Regions from separate parts of the Polaromonas aquatica genome, predicted to be linked through region 1. Evidence: predicted binding sites of a transcription regulator. Region 1 holds the regulator's gene; the other holds the start of a gene.
The links. The regulator FNR, encoded in region 1, switches genes on or off when oxygen is low (the NO sensors DNR and NnrR bind a similar motif). The targets are predictions, from matches to a motif close to TTGATNNNNATCAA.

Region 1 (4,417 bases):
TGCCCAGGGCAAACAGTGCCATGACGGCAGCGCCTTCCTGCATGCTGCTGCCCAGCGCAGCCACCAGCAAGGCCGAGTAGAGCAAACCACAAGGCAGCAAGGACCACAATGCACCCAGCAGGATCGGCGCACCAAGCCCAGCCCTTCCGGTTTGGCCGCCCGCAATGGAACGCACCCGGCCCCAGACCGCGCGCGCAGAATCCTCAAGCCACGCAGGCTGGCGCGCCCGCCAGAGCAGCATCAGCCCCAGCAGGGCCGCAGCCACATGAAAAAGCGTCCAGACGGGCCTGAGGGCCGCGGAATGAATGCTGAGCCAGCCCAGCCCCTGCATTGATGCAGCAGCCAGGCCGCCCAGGGTGGAATACCCCACAACCCTGCCCGCCTGAAAACCCCAGATGGCCAGTGTGCTGGCCCCACCGCCAGCACGTCCCATACCCGCGCAAGCCGCACCGCACATCACCACGCAGTGAGGCCCTCCGGCAAGCCCCATCAGCAAGGCCGTGGCTAGAAGGGTCGCAGACATCAAATGATTTTCGAAAACCTGGCGCGGTTGCGGTCAGCCTGCAAATAGCGGTCAAACACCATGGCGACAGCGCGCACAAAAAACCAGCCCTGGGCACTTACCTCGATACCGGAATCACTCAAACGAACCAGTCCCTGATCGGCAAGCGCTGCGAGCGCCTCCATCTCTGCCGCAAAGTAACTCCGGAAATCAACCAGGTAAGCCAGCTCAATGGACTCAAACTGCAGTTGCCCCTGGCACATCAATGCCATGATGACGGCGCGCCTGAGCAGATCATCGCGCGACAGGGCCAGGCCGCGAACAACCGGCAGGCGCCCCTGATCGAGATGGTCGTAATACTCTTCCAGCGTCTTGGCATTCTGGCTGTAGGTGGCACCAACGCGGCCTATGGCGGAAACGCCCAGCGCAATCAGGTCGCAGTCGGGCTGGGTACTGTAGCCCTGGAAATTTCGGTGCAAGCGGCCCTGCCGTTTGGCAACAGCCAGCGCATCGCCGGGCAAGGCGAAATGATCCATGCCCACATAAACATAGCCGGCAGCGTCAAACGCCGCCAGTGAACGGGAAAACATGGCCATCTTGGCGGAGGCATCGGGCAATTCAGCCGTTGCAATGCGGCGCTGCGGCTTGAAACGTTCCGGCAGGTGCGCATAGGCATAAAGCGCAACCCGGTCAGGCCGCAATGCCGTCACTTGCTCAAGTGTCCGGTCAAATGATTCCGGCGTCTGCATGGGCAGGCCATAAATCAGGTCAACATTGATGGACTCAAAACCTTTCGAACGGGCAGCGTCAACCAGGCCGAACACCTGCTCCGCTGGCTGGACACGGTGCACTGCCCGCTGTACGGCCGGATCAAAATCCTGCACGCCAAAGCTCAGCCGGTTGAACCCCAGTTCGGCCAGCACTGCAAGCCGGGCCTCATCGACGGTTCGCGGATCAATTTCAATCGAATACTCACCACCCGGGGTAAATGAAAAACTGCGGCGCAACAGGGCCATCAATGCCCTGAGCTGCATGTCGTTCAGGAAAGTCGGCGTGCCTCCACCCAGATGCAGCTGGCTCACGACCTGACCAATACCTGCATGGGCCACTTGCAAATCGATTTCGCGGCCCAGGTAACGCAGGTATTCATCGGCCTTGCCGTGATGCCTGGTGATGATCTTGTTGCATGCGCAGTAGTAACACAGGGACTCGCAAAACGGAATGTGGACGTACAGGGACAGCGGCAACGCCATGGCTGCGGCGCCGCCATGGCGTTGCGACAGCGCCTGTGCATAGTCATCCGCAGCAAAGGCCTCGACAAAGCGGTCCGCTGTCGGATAGGAGGTATAACGCGGCCCGTTCAGGTCAAATCTGCGCAGCAGGTCGGGCGAAACAACACTCATGAACTGATTTCCTTGGAAGAATGCACACTGTGCCGCCAAATATCAGCCCTCGCCTTGACCTGTATCAAACCCTCCGCAGTCCCACATCGGCATAATCTGATCTACATCATGGATTCGTTGCGTTCGCGACGGATGCCGCCTCTTTCACGGAAAAACGACCTAAACACCAACCGGACTGTTCACACTGCCCCCAAATGCTCAAAGAAACCATCAAAGTAGCCTGTTCGAGTTGTAATCTGCGCGAACTGTGCATGCCTGTTGGCCTAAACACCCAGGAGCTGATCCGTGTTGACGAACTGGTGGCAACCCGGCGGACCGTCAAGCGCGGCGCGGCACTTTTCCACACGGGGGAAAAATTCACCTCGCTGTATGCCATTCGCAGCGGCTTCTTCAAAACCGGCATCACGACTGAAGACGGACGGGACCAGGTCACCGGCTTTCAGATGGCCGGTGAAATCATCGGCCTGGATGGCATCGTCAACGAGCAGCACACCTGCGATGCCGTGGCGCTTGAAGACGCCGAGGTGTGCGTGATGCCCTTCGACCGCATTGAGGAAATCTCAAGGGAGGTCAATGCCCTCCAGCACCACGTGCACAAGATCATGAGCCGGGAAATCGTGCGGGACCACGGCGTGATGCTGCTGCTCGGGAGCATGCGGGCCGAAGAGCGGCTGGCCGCCTTCCTGCTCAACCTGGTGCAGCGCCTGCAGGCACGTGGTTTTTCGAAATCCGAACTGGTGTTGCGCATGACACGCGAGGAAATCGGCAGCTACCTGGGCATGAAACTCGAAACCGTGAGCCGCACGTTTTCAAAATTTGCCGATGATGGCGTGATTGCGGTAAAGCAGCGCAACATCCACATCCTGGACGCCGATGCGCTAAAGCGCATTGTCAATGTGCCCCAGTGTCATTGATTGATGGCGTCAGGCTCGGCAAGCCATAACACCAGGCCATTGCTGATCACAGCGATAAACCAAAACATAAAAAAAGCCACCGTATAAACGCCCTTGCGGCTTGCCTGCAGCTCAAGGCCTGGCCAATGAATCTCGCCAGGGTCAATCATCGAAAAAACCAGCACTTCAAGCAGGCAGGCCGCCAAAAAGGCCGGCCAGATGATGAGTCCCCAGCGTTTGAGACCCTGGGCTTCAGGCTGGTCATGGTTTTTCATTGCTTTTTCCCCCGGTTGCGCTGTGGTTGCGGCCCGTCTGGGCCGGCTGCATCAGCGGTTTTGCCGCATTCACCTCCCGGCTGATCTCAAGCCCCTCACGGTAAGAGTCCTCTGATACAACGGCGTCCGGCCCCTGCATGATGTAGAACGCAGTGACGATACAGGCCAGCACCGCCGACAGCGGCCCGGCAATCACCATCCAGACATAGGGCTCTTTCCACCATGGGCGGACTTCAGGCGAATGCAGCATGTTTGCACTGTCTCTACTGGCGGGGTTCATGAAAAAGTCCTCCACAAGGATATTAGGAAAACACCTTAACGCGGTACCAGGAAAACCGATTTTTCGACGACTTCATCCTGCGAAGCGCCCTGCTTCGAAATCACAAAGGTAATGGGATGAGAGCCCGCAGCCACGGCATCGGGCGGCACCTGCACCCGCACCGGAACCCAGCGCGCACCGGCGGCGTCGACCACCACCTGCGCGTCGGACACAATCCGGGCTCCCGCCATCCCCTCCACCTTGAGCACATACTGCTGATCATGCTCGGTTGCATTCATGATCTGCAGGCCGTAAACATTTTCAATCTGACCCTGGCCCACCTGGCGGGCCATCGCGCCACGGTCGCGCACCACGTCCACCTTGAACGAAGGCCGAACCAGCAAGGCCCACAGCATCCCCGTACCGATGGCCACCAGCACCGCCGTGTACACAAGAACCCGGGGCCGCCGCACCCGGCGAAACATCGCGGAACGGGACAGTTTCTGGTCCATGCCGTTCTGTGTGCTGTAGCGGATCAGCCCGCGCGGGTAGTTCATTTTTTCCATGACACTGTCGCACACGTCGATGCAGGCCGAGCAGCTGATGCATTCATATTGCAGGCCATCACGAATGTCTATGCCCGTGGGGCAAACCTGCACGCACAGGCCGCAGTCAATGCAGTCTCCCAGACCTTTGGCGCGGTACTGGGCCAGTGCTTCGCTGCGCCGACGTGAGCCCCGGTGCTCGCCCCGCGCGCCGTCGTAGGTAACGATCAGCGTGTCGCGGTCAAACATCGCGCTCTGGAAGCGGGCATAAGGGCACATGTATTTGCACACCTGCTCGCGCATCCAGCCGGCATTGCCATAAGTCGCAAAGCCGTAGAAAAGCACCCAGAACAATTCCCACGGCCCCAGAGCCCAGCTTCCAACCGCGCCCAGCAGCTCGCGAATCGGCGTGAAATAACCGACAAACGTAAAGCCCGTCCACAAGCCAATCGTTATCCAGACCGCATGCTTGGCAGTCTTGCGGAAAATTTTGGCAATACTCCAGGGGCCCTTATCCAGGCGCATCCGGGCTATCCTGTC
Region 2 (4,417 bases), on a different contig from region 1:
TCCCGGGAGGCCGAGTTTGCGCACCACAAAAATGTCCATTGGAGCCCGGAGCGCTCGCGCAACTTCAAAGCCTACGGCCACGCCGCCGCGTGGCAGGGCCAGCACCAATAGGCCCGCCTTATTGCGATGACTTTCGAGCTGTTCCGCGAGTACGCGGCCTGCGTGATGGCGATCACGAAAAGGGGCATGACTGGTGGTCATGGCGCGTGCTTCAATCTGGTCAGGTATGTGCTGAACCATGCTGCGGCCAACTCCGCGACCTGATCCAGTGCGCCTGCTTCGCCGAAGAGGTGGGTGGCACCGGGTACGATGGCCAGGCTTTTTTTGCAGCGCAGGCGCCGGTGCGCTTCTTCGTTGATTTCAACCACGCCGTGATCGGCGCCACCGACAATCAGCAAGGTAGGCGCGGTGATGGCGTCAAGCACGGCGTTTCCCGCAAGGTCCGGCCGCCCACCGCGCGACACAACGGCCAATATGCCGTTCCCCAGGCGCGCCGCCGCTATCAGGGCTGCCGCACTTCCCGTGCTGGCGCCAAAGTAGCCCATCGCAGCATGCTGCAACTGCGCCTGGCTTGCCGCCCACAGCGTGGCGTCCTGCAGCCGTAAAGTTAACCGTTCGATATCGAAACGGTATTCACCAGTCTGCAGGTCGGCTTGTTCCTCCCCGGCTGTCAGCAAGTCAAGGAGCAGGGTGGCGATACTTGCATGCTGAAGACGCCTGGCAACCTGGCGGTTGCGGGCGCTGTGCCGCCCACTGCCGCTTCCGTGGGCAAAAAGCACCAGTGCTTCAAATGTGGGGGGCAGCAACAAGTCGCCATAGAGCACGGCATCCCGCGAGGGGATGCGCAACTCTATCGCTGGAGCTTCGTAAGCTGAATTGCTCATGCCGCATTTCCTCTCTTTCAGAGAAATCCTACCGCTGGGCGCGCCCGCGCAGCATTTCCAGCGTCTGGTACAGGGCGGGCTTGTTTCCCTCCCAGTCGTTGCAGAACATGGGGACTCGAGCTGGAGTTGCCTTTTCTGCCTTCCTTGAATGACAAGCCACTCAGGTTAGCGAGTGCCGGAATTTCCTGCCTGATCTGGATCAAGGAAATCTGAATCAAGACCCCGGCTATGTTGTTGCTGGCAGGATAGGTATGTGAAGCTGGTTTGCGATTTCTCAAATGCGTCTGGCCGCATGGACAGGAGAATCTGCATGTCCGCAGGTTGGGTCGGTTGCGGACGTTATTTTTGACCGGCTCCGGAGATGCCATCATGTATCAAAAAATTCTGGTTCCACTGGATGGCAGCCCTGCTGCAGAGCGGGGGCTGCACGAAGCAATCAAGCTGGCGACGGGCCAAAAAACAAGCTTGTATCTGCTGCACGTGGTAAACGATTTCGCGATGCTTGTGGAAATGTCCGCGGTCGTGAACTACCAGGAGATGTTGGAGCGCTCTCGTCAGTATGGCGAGGACCTGCTGGGCAAGGCGAAGGGCGCGGCGGCCAAGGCAGGCGTGCCAGCCGAGACACTGTTGCGTGAAGCCACGAACAAACGCATAGCCGAGGTAATCAACGATGAGGCGGTCAAGGCCGGTTGTGGGTTGATCGTTATGGGCACACACGGTCGCCGCGGGTTTAGCCGCTTGGCCATGGGTAGCGACGCTGAGTTGGTCGTGCGTTCCAGTCCGGTGCCGGTATTGCTTGTACGAATGGAGACCCCGACATCATGAAAACTGTCCTCTTGATGTGGCTGAAGCACTATACGCCGTGAAGGAATTCCCTCTTGCAACAACACTGCGTATTGCCGCAGTAACGGGTGAAATGATGCCGTTCTGTGGAACCTGGACGGAGACCTTCGCTTATTCCCTAGTCGCTATCGTCTGAAGCCGTACCGCGGATGACCAGAACCGGTACAGGTGCCAGTCTCAATATCTGCTCTGCGCCGCTGCCCAACAGCACACGCCCAATGCCCCGCCGGCCATGAGAGCCGACAACAACCAGGTCGGCATTCCAGAGCTTGGCTGCCTCGGCCACTGCCTCGCCCAGACGCTTACCAGGATCGTCGCACAGCACCTGGCTTGCCGCCACGCCGGCCGATTGGCTTACGGCCATGGCATCGGCCAAAATCTTGGCTCCACCTTCACGCATCATGCCGACAAGGTCGGCGGGGTAGTATCCATAAGGATCTATTCCGCCCAGATAGGCCATTTCATTTACCGCATGTAGCAGGCGCACGCTGGCGCCGGTTTCGCGTGCCATCTGCAAACCGGCGACAAGCGCCTTGGTCGAGGTTTGGCTGCCATCCACAGGAATCAGAATTCGTTTGAACATGATCGGTACTCCGGTTTGAACTTGCACTGCTGACAGTATTGCCCGTTCCAAACGGTGCCGTGTTGAGGTGTATCAAGCCATGGGTGCGCTGAAATGGACGGCGTCGTGAATTTTTGGGCTGCTTTTTGTGTTCAGTCCTGAAAAAATCAACGCCGGGTGATCAAGCACATCTATGAATACGTCTGGATATTCCGATTGAGGACACAAGATGTCACTTGAATTGGTTCATGCGTCTTCTGCGATTCGCATGACAACGCGCCCCTCGATGTCACCATGACGAATTCGATCGAAAACTGCATTGATGTTGTCCAGCCTGTCTTCGCTGCGTACCGTACGAATCCTGCCTTCGCCAGCGAACTCGAGCGCCTCCTGCAGGTCTTTTCTCGTGCCCACGATTGAGCCGCGTACCGTCTTCGCATTCAGTACCACATCGAAGATCGGCATCGCGAAGTCGCCTGGCGGCAGGCCTACCAGCGACATGGTGCCGCGTTTGTGCAACATGCCCAGCGCTTGCGAGAAGGCAGAGCGCGAGACGGCTGTCACCAGTACGCCGTGAGCACCTCGCAACGTGTGTTGCAGTTCCTTGGCCGGATCTTGCCGGACTGCGTTGATGACCATGTCGGCGCCCAGACTGGTCGCCAGTTATAGCTTGTTGTCGTCGATATCCACGGCGACGACATGAAAACCCATGGCCTTGGCGTACTGCACGGCGAAATGCCCAAGCCCGCCGATTCCGGAGATTGCCACCCAGTCGCCGGGTTTGCAGTCCAGAACCTTAAGCCCCTTGTAGACCGTCACGTCTGCACACAGGACTGGGGGCGATGTCGGTGAATCCGATGTTGGCCGGCAGATGCCCGACGTAGCCTGGATCGGCCAGCACATACTCGGCATAGGCGCCGTTGACGGTGTAGCCGATCATCTGTTGTGCGTCGCACAGTGTTTCCCATCCAGTGAGGCAGTGTTCACAGTAACCGCAGGCCGTATGCAGCCAGGGCACGCCGACACGGTCACCTTCCTTGACGTATTTGACACCCGCGCCTACGGCGGCAACATGCCCGACACCTTCATGGCCAGGAATGAAGGGGAGAGCGGGCTTGACCGGCCAGTCGCCCTCGGTGGCATGCAGGTCGGTGTGGCAAACGCCAGAGGCGACCACCTTGACGAGCACCTGGCCTGGCGGCACCTCGGGTACCGGCACTTCCTCGATCTGCAAGGGCTGTCCAAAGGCATGGACGACGGCAGCTTTCATCATACGCATGGCGGGCTCCTCAAAAATTGGGTAGAAATGAGCATGCGTTGGCCTTGGCATGCTCGCGACTACAATTGGAAAAACGCAATTCGTGCAGTTCGTTCTCCACATGATTCAGCGCATTGAGATGCTGATCGAGGCCGGCAGTCATTCCTTCAGCGAGAGCGGCACCGAGATCGCCTACTATGTCGATTTCCTGATCGAAATAGGCGCTGATAAGGCCTATATGCTCACGTGTCACACAGCGGAGAAAAGCGGCATCGGAACGAACGACCACGTGGAAGGCCGGTTTGCCTTCTCCGCTGCGAAAGAGGCTGCCGTCTGACAAGGCGAGCGAGAAGGGCGTGCGGACACGTTCACCCGGTGCATCTACCAGGGGTTGTAGATTCATCTTGGGCTGACTTGTTCGTTTACAACATCGTCAGTCCTGGCCAGGCGAGCCATGCTTTCTCCGGCGCGCCACCGCAATTCAGCCCTGAAAATTCCGTCTGGCTTGCCTTGACCCCGACTGATCCCGGCATTCTCCCCAGCGGCACTTACGCCATGGTGCACTAACTGTTCTGGTTTCGCCCGCATCATGCCGATATGCTCAATGCCTGTGCTTTCGCGTATTGATGCGCCCGCGTTACCAAGCACCACGGCTAGCGGAAAAAAAGATGACTGCGAATCGAAGCTTCATGGTGGTATGCGGCATTTTTCTTCCTTGCCAGCGGCCTGATAGGTACAAGGCTAGAGGTATATCGATGGTGGTCGCTTGCGCAAGATCAAATAACTGCGCTGTCTCTGTGCGCCCAATCGACATCGTCGGCGATTGATGCAGCGCAAAGCTGGAAGGTCCGCACAGGCGTAAGGTCATCC

Region 2: the regulator FNR is predicted to act here: its motif matches at 2,373-2,386, upstream of ACFQND_RS06915 (universal stress protein).

What each region holds. Positions count from the first base shown of each region.
Region 1 is NZ_JBHSRS010000013.1:17,078-21,494, reverse strand. It holds gene ACFQND_RS04240 (sulfite exporter TauE/SafE family protein) at 1-523, opposite strand, end outside; gene hemN (oxygen-independent coproporphyrinogen III oxidase) at 523-1,905, opposite strand; gene fnr (fumarate/nitrate reduction transcriptional regulator Fnr) at 2,100-2,819, shown strand; gene ACFQND_RS04225 (hypothetical protein) at 2,813-3,073, opposite strand; gene ACFQND_RS04220 (FixH family protein) at 3,060-3,353, opposite strand; gene ccoG (cytochrome c oxidase accessory protein CcoG) at 3,389-4,417, opposite strand, start outside.
Region 2 is NZ_JBHSRS010000015.1:117,238-121,654, forward strand. It holds gene ACFQND_RS06900 (phosphoribosyltransferase) at 1-201, opposite strand, end outside; gene ACFQND_RS06905 (dienelactone hydrolase family protein) at 198-884, opposite strand; gene ACFQND_RS06910 (universal stress protein) at 1,254-1,709, shown strand; gene ACFQND_RS06915 (universal stress protein) at 1,846-2,310, opposite strand; partial or broken gene ACFQND_RS06920 (zinc-dependent alcohol dehydrogenase) at 2,536-3,568, opposite strand; gene ACFQND_RS06925 (hypothetical protein) at 3,579-3,950, opposite strand.